DNA from 4 places in the Streptomyces sp. NPDC058985 genome. Region 4 is predicted to be linked to each of the others. Evidence: riboswitches for the same ligand, from Rfam matches in the RefSeq annotation. Region 4 holds a riboswitch; each other region holds the start of a gene.
The links. A riboswitch is a leader RNA that binds a small molecule or an ion and turns the genes downstream of it on or off. The one in region 4 is predicted to bind cyclic di-AMP.
Positions count from the first base shown of each region.

Region 1: another riboswitch for cyclic di-AMP. It lies ahead of ACFW01_RS03530 (peptidoglycan DD-metalloendopeptidase family protein); the one in region 4 lies ahead of ACFW01_RS34035 (M23 family metallopeptidase).
Region 2: another riboswitch for cyclic di-AMP. It lies ahead of ACFW01_RS00250 (C40 family peptidase); the one in region 4 lies ahead of ACFW01_RS34035 (M23 family metallopeptidase).
Region 3: another riboswitch for cyclic di-AMP. It lies ahead of ACFW01_RS17420 (M23 family metallopeptidase); the one in region 4 lies ahead of ACFW01_RS34035 (M23 family metallopeptidase).

Region 1 covers NZ_JBHYJX010000003.1:94,356-98,557, reverse strand. The annotation lists gene ACFW01_RS03545 (XRE family transcriptional regulator) at 1-62, shown strand, start outside; gene ACFW01_RS03540 (DUF6126 family protein) at 68-181, shown strand; gene ACFW01_RS03535 (tyrosine-protein phosphatase) at 210-1,007, opposite strand; cyclic di-AMP (ydaO/yuaA leader) riboswitch at 1,434-1,591, shown strand; gene ACFW01_RS03530 (peptidoglycan DD-metalloendopeptidase family protein) at 1,596-2,516, shown strand; gene ACFW01_RS03525 (SGNH/GDSL hydrolase family protein) at 2,722-3,507, shown strand; gene ACFW01_RS03520 (TetR/AcrR family transcriptional regulator) at 3,564-4,184, opposite strand.
Region 2 covers NZ_JBHYJX010000001.1:57,531-61,732, forward strand. The annotation lists gene pcrA (DNA helicase PcrA) at 1-1,368, opposite strand, end outside; cyclic di-AMP (ydaO/yuaA leader) riboswitch at 1,600-1,774, shown strand; gene ACFW01_RS00250 (C40 family peptidase) at 1,783-2,979, shown strand; gene ACFW01_RS00255 (tellurite resistance/C4-dicarboxylate transporter family protein) at 3,007-4,044, shown strand; gene ACFW01_RS00260 (hypothetical protein) at 4,022-4,202, opposite strand, start outside.
Region 3 covers NZ_JBHYJX010000017.1:30,124-34,325, reverse strand. The annotation lists gene ACFW01_RS17430 (M16 family metallopeptidase) at 1-270, shown strand, start outside; gene ACFW01_RS17425 (M16 family metallopeptidase) at 267-1,655, shown strand; cyclic di-AMP (ydaO/yuaA leader) riboswitch at 1,847-2,011, shown strand; gene ACFW01_RS17420 (M23 family metallopeptidase) at 2,024-2,788, shown strand; gene ACFW01_RS17415 (GntR family transcriptional regulator) at 2,989-3,684, shown strand; gene ACFW01_RS17410 (FAD-dependent monooxygenase) at 3,830-4,202, opposite strand, start outside.
Region 4 covers NZ_JBHYJX010000058.1:20,197-24,398, forward strand. The annotation lists gene ACFW01_RS34025 (PrsW family glutamic-type intramembrane protease) at 1-423, shown strand, start outside; gene ACFW01_RS34030 (aldo/keto reductase) at 446-1,390, opposite strand; gene ACFW01_RS34035 (M23 family metallopeptidase) at 1,526-2,563, opposite strand; cyclic di-AMP (ydaO/yuaA leader) riboswitch at 2,575-2,730, opposite strand; gene ACFW01_RS34040 (PP2C family protein-serine/threonine phosphatase) at 2,955-4,175, opposite strand.

The DNA.
Region 1 (4,202 bases), on a different contig from region 4:
TGCTGCAGAGCCCGACGGCCGCGCTGTGCCTCGGCCCGACGCCCCCCGGGGAGATGCCGTGAGATCCATGGAGGAGAAGTTCCCGCGCGCCCTGTGGGTGCGGCTGCTCATCTACATCGCCCTGGGACACGTCTTCGGCGGCTTCCTCTACCTGCTCTTCGAGGTGGGCGCCGGCCGCTAGCGGCCGGGCGGACCGCTGCCGCGCCGGATCAGTCCAGCATCCGCTCGCGCAGCCGCTCCCGGGCCGCCGGGGTGAGGTGCAGGCCCTGCTCCAGGTAGGCGTCGACGCCGCCCCAGGTCTCCTCGACGGTGTCGAAGGCCGCCGCCAGGTACTCGGCGCGCGCGTCGAACAAGGGACTCAGCAGCTCCATGACCTCGGGGGAGTAGGCCGAGGCGGCGGAGCCGCCGCGGCGCACCTTGTAGCGGCGGTGCGTGGCGTTCGACTTGAGGTAGTCGTCGAGGACGGCATCGCGCTCGACACCGAGCGCGAGCAGCGTGACCGCGATCGACAGGCCCGCGCGGTCCTTGCCGGCCGCGCAGTGCATCAGGGCGGGGACGCTGTCCTCGGCCAGCGCGTGCAGCACCCGGGAGTGCTCCTCCGTGCGCTCCGTGATGATCGTGCGGTAGGACGCGATCATCCGTCGGGCGCCCTTGCCGTCGGCCAGGATCGCGTGCAGCTGGTCGAGGTCGCCGTCGCGGACCATCTTCCAGAACTCGGCGCCGTCGGCCGGGTCGCTCAGCGGCAGGTTCACATTGCGCACGCCCGGCAGCTCGACGTCGGGGCCTTCCAGCTTCTGGTCGGCCGCGTTGCGGAAGTCGAAGATGGTGTGCAGGCCGAGGGTGGCCAGGAAGGCGGCGTCCTCCCCGGTGGCGTGCGCCAGGTGGCCGCTGCGGAACAGCACGCCATGCCGCACCCGTCGCCCGTCCGCGGCCGGCAGTCCGCCGACGTCCCGGAAATTGCGCACACCGGTCAGCTCGGGTTCGGTCGACGGGACCTGCTGCGTCACGGGGACTCCTCCCACTCCGCCCCGCCGACGCTGCTCGGCGGCGGGCTCGCCTCGACGATACGGCATCCCCTGGCTGCGCCCATGAGTTGTCCACAGGGGATTAAGGGCGACCTCGCACCTTCTGTCCGAATTGATGCCTTAATCCCAACTGGCGTTGAATTGCGAAAGGGTGGAGAAGTGGCGCGTGAGCAGCGTCATATCCGTAACCGTGCGTCGTCCGTCATGTCCACGTAATCAAGCCGGTTTTCAAGGATGTTCACACGAAAAGCCATTCCCCGAATCGACGGAGTGTGACCGGAAATTCCCGTAAAGGATCAATCGGAACACCTTCTGGTGGAACCCTTCGCTTGTCCGGGTGCGTCTTGGTCCCTTACGTTCACCACCGATCCGGACGGACGCCTAATCCTGCCGCCGACCGGAGCCCACTCTCATCCACCACCCGTACCCGGCAGGAGCGGGGGACCCACAGGTACGAATGCCTGTTCCGGTTCCCGGAACGGCTTGGGGTGAAGCCGCGTTTCGGCGCGGCCGGGCATCTCCAGCCCGAACCCGACAGCTCACCTCGCAGGCGCCGGAGAGGAATTCGCCATGCCCGCGAAGGGTAAGCACCGCCGTACCAGGGCCATGCGCCTGACCCGCACCATCGCCGTCGCCGGAACCGGTGGCGCCGCGCTCGCCCTCCCGCTGATCGGGGCCGCCGGCGCCAACGCCGCTCCCGCGCACTCCGTTTCCGAGCAGTCCGTCCAGTCCATTGCGGCGACGGCGAAGAAGGCCGCCGCGAGTGGCGCCGAGAAGAACTCGGACGCGCGGACCTACACCGTCAAGAGCGGCGACTACCTCTCCCGGATCGCCGACGAGCAGAACGTCGACGGCGGCTGGAAGAAGCTCTACGAGGACAACCGCCAGGCCGTCGGTTCGGACCCGTCGCTGATCCACCCCGGCCTGAAGCTCTCGGTCGGCGCCAAGACCGCCCAGTCGGAGAAGCCGGCCGCCGAGAAGCCCGCCGCCGAGAAGCCGGCCGAGGCGGAGAAGCCCGCCGCCAAGCCGGCCGAGAAGTCCACGGACGCCGAGAAGGCCTCCACCTCGGACGCCGGCACCAGCAGCGGCTACACCTCCCCCGTCGCGGGCGGCACCGTCGGTACCCCGTACCACCAGTCCGGCAGCATGTGGTCCAGCGGCTACCACACCGGCACCGACTTCGTCGTCCCGACCGGCACCCCGCTCAAGGCCGTCGGCGCGGGCACCGTCGTCTCCGCCGGCCCCGGCGGTGCGTACGGCAACCAGGTCGTCATCCAGCTCGCCGACGGCCACTACGCCCAGTACGCCCACCTCTCCTCCCTCTCCGTCTCCGCCGGCCAGTCGGTGACGGCGGGCCAGCAGGTCGGCCTCTCGGGTGCCACCGGCAACGTGACCGGTCCGCACCTGCACTTCGAGATCCGCACCACGCCGGACTACGGGTCGGACATCGACCCGGTCGCGTTCCTGCGCTCGCACGGCGTCTCTCTCTGACGCACGGCCAGGGCGCAGCCCCCACACCACCGAAGGCCGGACCCCGATCCCCGGGTCCGGCCTTCGGTGTATTCCGCAATTGACCAAGCCTTTAGGCGTGGCCTTTCTCACCGACCGTCAACCCCTGCCTACGGTCGCGTAGGTCACATTCCAAGGTGAATCATGGCCCGATGTGGCAGACGATTCGAAGAATGACAGCAGAGCAGTGATCGGGTCGTACGTGGCGCTGGGGGACAGCTTCACCGAGGGCGTCGGCGACCGCGGCCCCGACGGGGCGTTCGTCGGCTGGGCCGACCGATTCGCCGTACTGCTCGCGGACCGGCGCCCCGAGGGCGACTTCACCTACGCGAACCTCGCCGTGCGCGGCAGGCTGCTCGACCAGATCGCGGCCGAACAGGTCCCCCGAGTCGCCGAACTCGCGCCGGACCTCGTCTCGTTCGCGGCCGGCGGCAACGACATCCTCCGGCCCGGCACCGACCCCGACGAGGTGGCCGAGCGGTTCGAGCGGGCGGTGGCCGCGCTGGCCGAAGCGGCCGGCACCGTCCTCGTGACGACCGGGTTCGACACCCGCGGCGTGCCCGTGCTCAGGCATCTGCGCGGCAAGATCGCCACGTACAACGGACACGTCCGCGCCATCGCCGACCGGTACGGCTGCCCGGTGCTCGACCTCTGGTCGCTCCGCAGCGTCCAGGACCGCAGGGCGTGGGACGCCGACCGCCTGCACCTGTCGCCGGAGGGCCACACACGGGTGGCGCTGCGCGCCGGACAGGCGCTCGGCCTGCCCGTGCCGGCCGACCCGGACCAGCCCTGGCCGCCGCTGCCCTACCGCGCCGCGCTGGACGTACGCCGGGACGACGTGCACTGGGCCCGCGAGTACCTGGTGCCGTGGATCGGGCGCCGGCTGCGCGGCCAGTCCTCGGGCGACCACGTGACCGCCAAGGGGGCGCTGTCGCCGCACGACATCAAGACGCGGATCGCCTCGGTGGCGTGACGGCGTCGTGCGGGCGGGCCGGCTGCGGAGGCCGGCTGCGGACGGGGTACGGCGGGTCAGCGGCGGGGGTGGCCCAACGCCTCCCGCGGCAGGCCCAGTTCCCGGGCGAGTGCCTCGTCCGTCCACTCCCGCGCCCGGGCCCGCGACACCGTGCCCCCGTACGACGTCAGTTGCACGGCGAGCCCGTCGAGGAGCGCGGTCAGCCGCAGGGCCGCGCCCTCGGGGTCCGGGCAGGGGAACTCCCCGGCGGCCACCCCCTCGGCGATGACCTCGGCGATCGCGGCCTTCCACCGGCGGTCCAGGTCGCGCGTGACGTCCCGCAGCACGGGCTCGCGCAGCGCCGCCGCCCAGCCCTCGATCCACAGCCGCCAGCCCTTGGCCTGCCCCGTCGGGGCGTACCACCGCACGGCGGCCCGCAGACGGCGCACCGCCGACGTACGGCGGCCGAGCAGTCCGCGCAGATGAGCCAGATCGTCCTCGGCGGCCCGGGCGAAGGCGGCGGCGACCAGCTTCTCCTTCGTGGAGAAGTGGTAGAGCACCAACGCGTTGCTCACCCCGAGCGCGGACGCCACGTCGGCGATCCGCAGCGCCGCGACACCTCGCGCCGATATCTGCTCGACGGCCGCGCGCAGCAGCTCCTCGCGCCGCTCGGCCACACTCAACCGGACTCGCACCACGCCCCGTCCCCCAAGCTC
Region 2 (4,202 bases), on a different contig from region 4:
GACCTTGTAGGGCAGCCCGGTGCGGATGAAGACCTCTTCGAAGACACGGGACTGCGCGTTGGTGCGGTAGAAGACGGCGACGTCGCCGGCCTTGGCCTCGCCCGCGTCCGTGAGGCGGTCTATCTCGTCGGCGACGAACTGGGCCTCGTCGTGCTCGGTGTCGGCGACGTACCCGGTGATCTGGGCGCCGGCGCCCTGGTTGGTCCACAGGTTCTTGGGCCGGCGGGACTCATTGCGCTCGATGACCGCGTTGGCGGCGGTGAGGATGGTCTGAGTGGAGCGGTAGTTCTGCTCCAGGAGGATCGTCGTCGCGTTCGGGTAGTCCTCCTCGAACTGGAGGATGTTGCGGATGGTGGCGCCGCGGAAGGCGTAGATCGACTGGTCGGCGTCGCCCACCACGCACAGCTCGGCGGGCGGGACCTCGGCCTCCGGCGGCACGTCGACGGGGTGCTCCGACGCCCCGCCGACCAGCTCGCGCACCAGGGCGTACTGGGCGTGGTTGGTGTCCTGGTACTCGTCGACCATGACGTGCCTGAAGCGGCGGCGGTAGTGCTCGGCGACGTCCGGGAAGGCGCGGAGCAGATTGACCGTCGTCATGATCAGGTCGTCGAAGTCGAGGGCGTTGGCCTCGCGCAGCCGCGACTGGTACATGGCGTACGCCTGGGCGAGGGTCTTCTCGAAGCCGTCGGCGGCCTGGGCGGCGAAGTCCTCCTCGTCGATCAGCTCGTTCTTCAGGTTGCTGATCTTGGCGCTGAAGGACTTGGGCGGGAAGCGCTTGGGGTCCAGGTCGAGGTCGCGGCAGACCAGCGCCATGAGCCGCTTGGAGTCGGCGGCGTCGTAGATCGAGAAGGACGAGGTGAAGCCGAGCTTCTTCGACTCGCGGCGCAGGATGCGGACGCAGGCGCTGTGGAAGGTCATCACCCACATCGCGTTGGCGCGCGGGCCGACGAGCTGCTCGACGCGCTCCTTCATCTCGCCGGCGGCCTTGTTGGTGAAGGTGATCGCGAGGATCTGGCCCGGGTGGACGCCGCGCTCGGCCAGCAGGTGGGCGATGCGGTGGGTGAGCACGCGGGTCTTGCCGGAGCCGGCGCCGGCCACGATGAGCAGCGGGGAGCCGGAGTGCACCACGGCGGCGCGCTGGTTGTCGTTCAGCCCGTCCAGGAGGGCGGCCGGGTCCAGGGCGGGGCGCGGGGCGCCGTCCCGGTAGTACCGGTCGCGCTCCGGGGGCGCGTCGAACTTCCCGCCGAACAGGTCGTGCGGGACCGGCTCCGGTCCGTGACCGTCCTCGGGCGGCGGCGGGGGTTCCTCCTCATGACCCCGGGGGGTCTGGAGGCTCGCCAGGAAGCTGTCGTCAAAGAGGCTGCTCATCGCTCTCCGAGTCTAGGGCGCCCCACCGACAACCCGGCGCCACCCCGGAAAATGGCCGGGACACCTCACACCGGTACGCCCTGCGACGTGCCGGGATACGAAGAGTGACACCCGTCGCCGAGGTAACGAAAATGTATCGGGCATATCACCCACCAACCTTCACAGCGGCCACACGAGTTGGCTACGGTGCGGGCAGGCCGAACGACCCCCTCCGGCGAACCTCGCCGGGCCGCGCGGCCTCCGCCGAGTCCGACGTGCCCGCCACGGCGCCCGGAGCCGGGGACCCAACCGAGAACTTGGGGTGAATCGGCCGTACCGCCTCCCGCGAGGACGGTCCGCCGTAGGGCAACCCTTCCGTGCCGCCCGAACCCGACAGCTAACCCGGTAGGCGGAGCACTTGGAAGGAGCGCCTCCTTGGCGTCGCACCGCAAGTCGCGCCCCACCGGTTCACGCGTCGCGGGCATACGGACCCCGGCCCTCGCCACGGCGGCCCTGACCTCCGTCGCCCTGCTGTCCCAGACGGCGAACGCCACGCCGTCGGACGACGACAGGCCGAGCCTCGAAGAGGTCGAGAAGAAGGTCGACGACCTCTACCGCCAGGCGGGGTCGGCCACCGAGAAGTACAACGCGGCCAAGGAGAAGACCGCCAAGCAGCGCAAGAAGGTCGACACCCTCCTCGACGACGTCGCCCAGCGCACCCAGAAGCTCAACGACGCGCGCGAGGAACTGGGTTCCTTCGCCTCCGCGCAGTACCGCACGGGCACGGCGGTCCCGGAGACGGCGACCTTCCTGCTCGCGGACTCGCCGCAGGAGTACTTCGACCAGAACCAGCTGATGGGCCGGCTCACCGGCCGCCAGAAGACCGCGGTCGACGACTACGTCACGCAGCAGTCCGAGACGATGAAGAAGCGCCGGGAGGCCGCCGAGAGCCTGGAGACGCTCACCGGCTCGCAGAAGGACCTGAAGACGGCCAAGTCGACCGTCCAGAAGAAGCTCGCCACCGCCCGTGAACTGCTCTCGAAGCTGACCGCCGAGGAGAAGGCCCGGCTCGCGGCGATCGAGAAGAAGAAGCAGGAGGAGGCCGCCCGCAAGGCCGCGGAGCTGGCCGAGCAGCAGGCCCGGCAGCAGGCCGAGGAGCGCGAGCGGCGGGAGGAGGCCGCACGGCAGGAGAGCGGCGGTGGCACCTCCTCCGGTTCCTCGGAGTCCGGCGGCAGCGGCTCGTCGGGCTCCTCGACGCCGGACTCGTCGTACGGCACCAAGGCCGAGAAGGCGCTCGGCTTCGCCCGCGCCCAGATCGGCAAGCCGTACGTCTGGGGCGCCACCGGCCCCGGCTCCTACGACTGCTCCGGCCTCACCCAGGCCGCCTGGAAGGCCGCGGGGGTGACACTGCCGCGCGTCACGTACGACCAGGTCAACGCCGGAACGACCGTCCCCGTCTCCCAGGCACAACCCGGTGACCTGGTCTTCTTCTACGACGACCTCAGCCACGTCGGCCTCTACATCGGCAACGGCATGATGATCCACGCCCCGAAGCCGGGCGCGTACGTCCGCGAGGAGTCGATCTACTACGACGGCGAGTCGTCGATCCACAGCGTGGTGCGACCCGCCTGACCGGCGCGGCTCTCTAGCATCGGGAGCATGTCGTCAGGTACGTCACCAGGCACGTCGTCAGGCACTCTCCCCTTCCCCCTGCGCGCCTGGTGGGCGCAGCGTCCACCGGCGGCCGGGGCCGCGGTGATGGCGACCGGCATCCTGTCGGTCGCCCTGCATCTGACGGGACACGAGGTCCTGTCCCGCATCGCGCTGTTCCTGGCCAGCGCCGCCTGGCTGACCCTGGCGGCGAACTTCGTCTACCTGCTGCTGGTCGAACGCCCGCAGTGGCTGACGCGGGCGGGGACACCGGGCGCGCTCACCGCGGTCGCCGCGACCACCGTGCTCGGCACCCGGTTCGCGCTGCACGGCTGGACGCCCCTGGCCGCCGCGCTGCTGGCACTGGCGGCGCTCCTGTGGCCGGTGCTGATCCTCTTGGTCGTGCGGCACTGGGGGCGCAGGATGCCGGGGGCGGTGTTCCTGGGGTGCGTGGCCACGGAGGGGCTGGCGGTGCTCGGCGCCACGCTCTCCGCGGTCACCTCGACACCCTGGCTGGCGCACGCGGCGCTGGTGCCGTTCTGGCTGGGGATCGTGCTCTACCTGATCGCGCTGTTCCGCTTCGATCTGCGGCAGGTGGCGCTGGGCTCCGGTGACCACTGGGTGGCCGGCGGCGCGCTCGCCATCTCGGCCCTCGCCGGCGCCAAACTGATCGCGGCGGCCGGGACCGGCATGTACCTGTGGAACTCCGACGACAGCGCCGTGCTGCACGACGTGACCGTCTTCCTGCTCACCCTCGACCTCGCCTGGTACGTCGTCCTGCTGGTCGCCGAGTTCGTCTGGCCGCGGCTCCGCTACGACGTGCGGCGCTGGTCGACGGCCTTCCCGCTCGGCATGACGGCGGCGGCGACGCTCTCCGTGGCCGCCGCGATCGACCTCGCGTGGCTGGACACACCCGGCCAGGTCCTGCTGTGGATCGCGGTGGCCGGGTGGCTGGCGGTCGCGGCGGGAGCGGTCGCCCAGGCCCGGGCCGGGGCCCGGTCTGCGGGCGCGGGTGCCTCCGCCGTCACGTCCACAGCACCGCGATGAAGATGTTCGCGACGGTCAGCAGGCCCACGAGGCCGAACAGCGGCTTGTCGACCTTCTCGTCGTCGCGCTTCACGTAGACCAGGCCGAGGATCACGATCAGCAGGGCGAGCTTCACCCCGATCTTGAGGTTGTCCACGGACTGGTCGTCGGCCTGGTTG
Region 3 (4,202 bases), on a different contig from region 4:
CTGGAGCGCGAATGGCTGGACCGGCTGGGCACGGTCGCCGGACGCGCCGACGAACTGTGCCGGTACGCCGTGCTGTTCGGCGACCCGCAGCTCGCCCTCACCGCCGTGCAGCGGGTGCTCGAGGTGACGGCGGCGGAGGTCCAGGAGGTCGCCAAGGCCCGCCTGCGCCCCGACAACCGCGCGGTGCTCGTCTACGAGCCGACCGCCCCCACCGACGAGCACGCCGCCGAGAACGACGCCACCGACGAGAACGAGGAGGCGGCCAAGTGACCGACCTCGCCACCATGGACTTCCACGCCCAGCCGCAGGCCGGCGAGCCCAAGCCGTGGGCGTTCCCCGCGCCCGGCCGCGGCAGCCTCGACAACGGGCTGACGGTACTGCGCTGCCACCGCCCCGGCCAGCAGGTCGTCGCCGTCGAGGTGCTCCTCGACGCGCCCCTGGACGCCGAGCCGGCCGGCCTCGACGGTGTCGCCACGATCATGGCGCGCGCCTTCTCCGAGGGCACCGACAAGCACTCCGCCGAGGAGTTCGCCGCCGAGCTGGAGCGCTGCGGCGCCACCCTCGACGCGCACGCCGACCACCCCGGTGTCCGGCTCAGCCTGGAGGTGCCCGCCTCGCGCCTCGCCAAGGCGCTCGGCCTCGTCGCCGACGCCCTGAGGGCACCCGCCTTCGCGGACAGCGAGGTCGAACGGCTGGTCCGCAACCGCCTCGACGAGATCCCGCACGAGCTGGCCAACCCGGCCCGCCGCGCGGCCAAGGAGCTCTCCAAGGAGCTGTTCCCGGCCGGGACCCGCATGTCGCGCCCGCGCCAGGGCACCGAGGAGACGGTCGAGGCCATCGACTCCGGCTCCGTACGCGCCTTCTACGAGAGGCACGTCCGCCCCGCCACGGCCACCGCCGTGGTCGTCGGCGACCTCACCGGCCTCGACCTGGACGCGCTGCTGGGCGAGACCCTGGGCGCGTGGACCGGCTCCGCCGCCGAACCCCGTCCCGTGCCGCCGGTGACCGCCGACGACCGGGGCCGCGTCGTCATCGTGGACCGGCCCGGCGCCGTCCAGACGCAGCTGCTGATCGGCCGCACCGGATCCGACCGGCACGACCGCGTGTGGCCCGCACAGGTGCTCGGCACCTACTGCCTCGGCGGCACTCTCACCTCCCGCCTGGACCGCGTCCTGCGCGAGGAGAAGGGCTACACCTACGGCGTTCGGGCCTTCGGGCAGGTGCTGCGGTCCGCGCCGGACGGCACCGGCGCCGCCATGCTCGCCATCAGCGGCTCCGTCGACACCCCGAACACCGGCCCCGCCCTGGAGGACCTGTGGACGGTGCTGCGCAAGCTCGCCGCGGAGGGGCTCACCGACCCCGAGCGCGACGTGGCCGTGCAGAACCTGGTGGGCGTGGCGCCGCTGAAGTACGAGACGGCCGCGGCCGTGGCGAGCACCCTGGCCGACCAGGTCGAGCAGTACCTGCCCGACGACTACCAGGCGACCCTCTACCGTCAACTGGCCGCCACGGGCACCGTGGAGGCCACGGCGGCGGTCGTGAACGCCTTCCCGGTCGACCGTCTGGTGACCGTCCTCGTCGGTGACGCCGCACAGATCAAGGAGCCCGTCGAGGCCCTCGGCATCGGTGAAGTCACCGTGGTGGCGGCCGAGTAGCGGCACGCGCGGAGAGCGGCCCCAGTGACCGGAGTGTCACCGGGGCCGCCGTTTGTCCGAATTGAGGGAGAGGCTGCCCGTCTGCCCTGTGGCATGCGCTACAAAAGTCTTGTTGCGTTTGAGGATTGAACGCAGCCCCGTTTAGCGTCATCCGGGCTGTTCGTCAGGCAGTGCGCCGCACCCGCGGCACCGGACAGTCATCGCCGAGTCCCCACATGGCGCGAGCCAGGGGAGCCGGGGACCCATCGCAGTCCCTGGGGTGAATCGGACGCCCGCGCGTGTCGCGAGGGGGCCCGTAGGAGACCTTCCTGCTCCGAACCCGTCAGCTAACCCGGTAGGCGAGAGGGAAGGAAAGGACCAGCCTCTACATGGCGTTCACGCGCGCCACCGGGAAGCACCGGCGTCCCAGCAAGATGCATCGCAGTACCGCCCGCGCGGCGGGTGTCGCGGCTCTCGCCACCACCGGCGTCGTCGGCACCCTCGCGGCACCGGCGCTCGCCGCCGAGCCCCAGGCGGAACGGAGCGGACTCACCCCGGTCATCACCATCGGCGACTCCCTGGCCGAGGAGATCGACGCCCAGGCCCTCGCACAGCGGCAGGCCGCCGCGGACGCCGCCGCCCGTGAGGCGGCCCAGGAGGCCGCGCGCGAGCGGGCCGCCGAGGCGGCCAAGGAGGCACGCGAGGCCAAGGAGCGCGCCGCGCGGGAGGCGGAGCGCAAGCGCCTCAACACGTTCGTTCCGCCGATCACCTCGTCCTACGTCTCCACCGCGTACCAGGCCGGCAGCTCCCTGTGGTCCTCCGGCAGCCACACCGGCATCGACTTCCACGCCTCCAGCGGCACGACCGTGCACGCGGTCGGCGTCGGCACCGTCGTCGAGGCCGGCTGGGGCGGGGCGTACGGCAATCAGGTCGTGATCAAGATGCACGACGGCACGTACACGCAGTACGGGCACCTGTCGTCCGTCGGCGTCTCCGTCGGCCAGTCGGTCGAACCCGGCCAGCAGATCGGCCTCTCCGGCGCCACCGGCAACGTCACCGGGCCCCACCTGCACTTCGAGGCCCGTACGAGCCCCGAGTACGGCTCGGACATGGACCCCGTCGCCTACCTCCGCTCCCACGGCGTGAACGTCTGACGGCGGACCCCGCGACACCACCCGAAAGCCCCGGCCGTCCGAGCCGGGGCTTTTGGTTTTCGTCGGTGCGCAGCCGCCCGTCGTAGGCCAAAAAAGATCCATGAAATCCGCTCCGCCGTCGGAATATCCGCTGGATTGGCCTAGAGTCGCTGGACACGTCAATCGTCGACGTTTCACGGGGATTAAAGCGGAGGTCGGTCATGCGTATTCCGGCGCATTCGGTGTGCACGGCGATCCGGGACGACATCGTCGCCGGCGTCCACGTGCGCGGGGGCCGGCTCACCGAGGAACTCCTCGCCCGTCGCTACGGCGTCTCCCGCGTCCCCGTCCGCGAGGCCCTGCGCACGCTGGAGGCCGAGGGCTTCGTGGTGACCCGGCGGCACGCGGGCGCGTGCGTCGCGGAACCGACCGAACGGGAGGCCGAAGACCTGCTGGAGACCCGTACGCTCCTGGAGCCCCTGGGCGCCGCCCGGGCCGCCCGCCGCCGGACCGACGCCCACCTCAAGGTGTTGCGCGGCCTGGTCCGCCTGGGGCAGGAACGTGCCAGGCAGGGCAGTGGCGAGGATCTGCGCTCCCTGGGCGGCTGGTTCCACGAGACCCTCGCCCAGGCCGCCGGCAGCCCCTCCCTGACGGCGCTGCTGACCCAGCTGCGCCACAAGATCGCCTGGATGTACGACGTGGAGGCGCCGGCCGGACCGGTGGAGTACTGGGCCGAGCACGGCGCGATCCTCGACGCGGTGGCCCGGGGCGACGGCGACCGGGCGCGGGCGCTCATGGCGCTGCACGTCGAGCAGTCGGTACCGGGACACCGCCTGCGATTCGACTCCGGCGGCGGCAGGACGGAGCGTGTGAGGAACCCGCAACGTCCCGTAAACACGGCGAGCCTGCGGCATTAACATGGGTCCCGTATACAAAGAGCAGGAAATTCGGGGGGATTTTCCGCCTGCCGTATTCCTGCCGGTCGGCAGGAATACGGCAGGCGGAATGGTGCGAAAAAAAGCACCCGGTCCGGCAGCGGCGGTGTGAGAACCGAGCGGAGTATCAGCGGCTGCCGAAGGCGGGCAGGGTGAGGGCTGAATGGGCGGGGCGGGGCTCCGGCGCGGGCATGGCGCTGAGGTCGCGCAGTCGGTCGTTGCGCTGCTCCAGGGCGCGCGCGGTGGTCGGGAAGAGGGTGGCGCCGCCCTGGCCGACCAGGTTCTGGTTCAGGGTCACGAAGTCACGGGTGCCGTGTTCGTAGGCGGCGAAGCCCGCGGCGTGGTCTCGGTCGGCCAGGGAACCGGCCAGCATGTAGGCGCCGACGAGGGCGAGGCTGGTGCCCTGCCCGGTGAGGAACGAGGGCGCGTACGCGGCGTCGCCCACCAGTGCGACCCTGCCGCTTGACCAGCGGGGCATGCGGATCTGCCCGACCGCGTCG
Region 4 (4,202 bases):
GCGGTGGCCCAGTACGAGGCGTACGCGACCTCGCTGGCGTTCCTGCGGCAGCGCGGCCGCCGGGGCCGGGCGGGGGCCGACTACGCCGTGCGGGAGCGGGAGATGCTGGACGCCCTGTGGCACCGCCGCGGCGCGGCCCGCCCGGCCCTCGACCACGCGGCCCGCTCCACGGCACCGCCCGTACCCCGGCCCGCGCCGCCCTGGGCCCACCCGTACGGGTGGCCGTACGGCCCGTACGGCGGCGGCCCTCCGGCACCGCACCCGGCCCAGACGCCGTACGCGACCCAGACACCGCACCCGGCCCAGGCTCCGTACGCGACCCAGATGCCGTACCCATCCCAGACGCCGCACCCGGCCCAGGTGCCGTACGTCCCGTACGCCCACCCGTACGCACCGCCGGGTCCCCACCCCCACCGCCCCTAGGCGGGCCCCGGCGGCGTCCCGCTCAGGCCGACGCCCGCGTCAGCCGCGCGACCTCGTCGTCCGTCAGGCTCAGCTCCGCCACGCCCAGCAGCGCGGGCAGCTGCTCCACCGTGCGCGCGGACGCGATCGGCGCGGCCACCGTCGGCTGAGCCGCGAGCCAGGCGAGGGCGACTGTGGCGACGGGGGCGTCGTGGGCCTCGGCGATCTCGTCCAGGGCGGCGAGCACCCGCCGGCCGCGCTCGGTCTCCAGGTGCTTGGCGGCACCGCCCGCACGCGGGCTGTCGACGCTCGCGCCGGGCCGGTACTTGCCGGTGAGGAAGCCGGCCGCGAGGGCGTAGTACGGCACGGCGGCCAGTCCCGACCGCTCGGCGAGGTCACGCAGCCCGCCCTCGTAGGTGTCGCGCGAGACCAGGTTGTAGTGCGGCTGGAGGGCGACGTACCGGGCGAGGCCCTCGCGGTCGGAGAACTCCAGGGAGGCCGCGAGCCGCTCGGCGGAGATGTTGGAGGCGGCGATGTGCCGCACCTTGCCCGCCTTCACCAGCTCGTCCAGCGCGCCGATGATCTCCTCGACCGGCACCTCGGGCTTGTCGAAGTGCGTGTAGTAGAGGTCGATGTGATCGGTGCCCAGGCGGCGCAGCGAGGCGTCGGCCGCCGCCTTGATGTTCGCGGCGGACAGGCCCGGGTACTCGGGGTGCTGGCTGACCTTGGTGGCGAGGACGACGTCGTCACGGTTGCCGCGGGCCGCGAACCACTGGCCGAGGACGGTCTCGGACTCGCCGCCGCTGTTGCCGTCGACCCAGGCGGAGTACGAGTCGGCGGTGTCCACGAAGTTGCCGCCGGCCGCCGTGTAGGCGTCCAGGACGGCGAAGGACCGGTCCCGGTCGGCGGTCCAGCCGAAGACGTTGCCGCCGAGGGCGAGGGGGAAGACCTCCAGGTCGGAGGAGCCGAGCTTGCGCAGAGAAGTCATGTAGGGCGTCAACGAACGCACCGGATCAGGTCATTCCGGCACAGACGCAAAAACCCCGCAAACCGGCAGCCCTGACGTCGGGGGGTTGCCGTCAGGACCGCCGGGGACCAGCGGGGTAGCGGAGGGGCCGGTGGCTCAGGGGGTGAGGCCCTTGCTCTGCAGCCAGGCCATCGGGTCGATGCCGGAGCCGCCGCCGGGGTGGACCTCCATGTGGAGGTGGGCGCCGGTGACGTTGCCGGTGGCGCCGACGCGGCCGATGACGTCACCGGTGGTGACCTCCTGGCCGACGCTGACGCTGATCGAGGACTGGTGGGCGTACCAGATCTCGGTGCCGTCATCCAGGGTGAGCACGGTCTTGTAGCCGTACGACCCGTCCCAGCCCGCCGACGTGATGGTGCCGCTGTGCACGGCCTTGAGCAGCGTGCCCGTGGGTGCGGCGAAGTCGAGGCCGGTGTGGTGGCCGGAGGACCAGTAGGCGCCGGCCTGACCGAAGGTCGAGGAGATCGTGTACGAGGAGGTCGGCAGCGTGAACTGCTTGGCCAGCTTGGCGAGGCGCTCGGCCTCGGCCTTCTTCGCGGCCTCCTCCTCCGCCTTCTTCTTGGCGGCGGCGGCCTTGGCCTCGGCCTCCTTCTCCGCCTTGGCGGCGGCTTCCGCGGCCTTCTTCTCGGCGGCCGCGGCGGCCGCGGCTGCGGCCTTGGTCTCGACCTGGGCCTGCTGCTGCTCGGCCTGCGCCATGATCCGGGCCCGCAGGGACTCGCCCGCGCCGGCCGTGTCGGTGCCCTCCGCGGTGTCGGCGGCGGTGGTCACGCCGATGCCGCTGAGCGGGGTGCTGGAACCCTCCGGCTGCGGCTCCTCGTCGGAGATGAGCGAGCCGACGTTGGGCAGGTCCGGCATGGAGATCGACACCGGCGGCTTGCCGGTCTGCGCGCTGGCCATACCGCCCGCGCCGACGGCGGCTATGACACCGACGCCGAGGACGGTGGAGCTGCGGGCGAGTCCGCCACGCTGCTTGGCGACGCGGTGCCGGCCGCGTACGGGGCGGATGGAGTCCTCGGTGGGATTCCACTCCTCCCAAGGGCCCTCTTCGGCGCGGTTGTTCTCGTAGCCGAAGGTGTCGGAGTCGTACCGGTTCGGCACGAACGGGGCCTCGGGGGCAGGCCGGTTGGACGCCACGTGGGCGTACTCCTTTCCTTCCTTTCGCCTACCGGGTTAGCTGACGGGTTCGGAGCAGGAAGGTCTCCTACGGGCGCATGCAGCCGTGTTGCCACGGCGTCAAACGCCCGATTCACCCCAATGTGGTGGTTCCCCGGTTCCCTTGCGGGATTCGGCGCGTGCGCACGGAGCCGCCTTCTGTGACGGCTGGGACGACCGCGCTGCGTTATCGAACGTTAATAGACCCGGGGCCCGGATTCCAAGCTGTTCCTCTTGATCATTAACGAGAACGGGCGGGACGTACCCCTCACGGTCGGTGAAAACCGGGCGAGTTGACCGCGGCTCGGTATTCCCTTTCACAGCACCTTTTTCTGATGGTGCGTCAGTTGTTATGCGGAGGGAGGCCACCCCGTCACGGCTCGTGACAATGATCATGGTCGCCGCGCCGTGGCCGCCGTACGGCGAGCAGCGCCATGTCGTCCGCCATCCCGCCCCCGGAGTGGCGGCGCACGTCGCGGGCGAGGGTGTCGAGCAGCTTCGCCGGGTGGCGGAAGACGCGACCGGCCAGCCGCGCGTACGGATCGTAGAACTCCCCCCGCTCGTCCCGGGCTTCCGACAGCCCGTCGGTGTACAGCAGCAGCGTGGCCCCACCGGGGAAGGCCGTCTCCTCCGCGCGGTCGGGCCACACACCCAGCTCGCCCATGCCCAGCGGCAGCGCCGCCTCCCGGGCGGGCAGCGGTCCCACGGTGCCGTCGCCGTGGAGCAGCAGGGGCGGCGGATGGCCGCGGTTGACGATGCGTACGGTCCCGGTGCCGTGCGGGAGTTCGGCGAGGACGGCGGTGGTGAAACCCTCGAAGGCGTCCAGCCCGTCGCGCCGGGTGCCCTCGCGGGCCAGCGCCCGCTCCAGGCGCTGCGCCACCGCCTCCAGCGTCGCCTCCTGCTCGGCGGCCTCCCGGAAGGCGCCGATCACCACGGCGACGGCGGCCACCGCTCCCATGCCCTTGCCCCGCACGTCCCCCACGATGAGCCGGACGCCGCGCGCGCTGTCCTGCACCGCGTACAGGTCACCGCCGATGAAGGCCCCGGCCTGCGCGGCCTCGTAGCAGGCGGCGATCTCGAAGCCGGCGATCCGCTCGGCCGGCTCGGGCAGGACGGCGCGCTGGGCGGCCTCGGCGATCTCCCGGGCGATGGCGAGGCGCTCGTCGGTACGGCGGACGAAGGCGTTGACGAAGACGGCGAGCGCGGCGACCGTCGCGATGGTGATCAGCTCGGTGAGGGAGTCGACGTAGTGGATGACGCCCTTGCCGATCTGCAGCCCGACCACCGAGGCGACCACGGCGACCCCGGTGAGCGCGGTGCCCCGCCGGGAGTAGATCGGGGCGGCGACCAGCGGCGCGGCGGTGTAGAGGGGACCGGCGGTGAAGTAGCGCGGCGTGAAGATGTCGTACAGGACGGCGACGACGATCAGCAGTACGGGGAGCGAGCGCGCGAGGGCCCGGCCGTAGGACGTGCGCCACGGCCGCGGCTGCCCGACGGGCGGCACGGGCGCCGGCTCGTCGCCGAGGCCCGGGTCGGGCACGGGATCGCCGGGGAGCCGGCCGCCGGCCCTGGCGTACGCTCCCTCGTCCTCCACATCACCTGCCCGCACCACTGGTCTCCC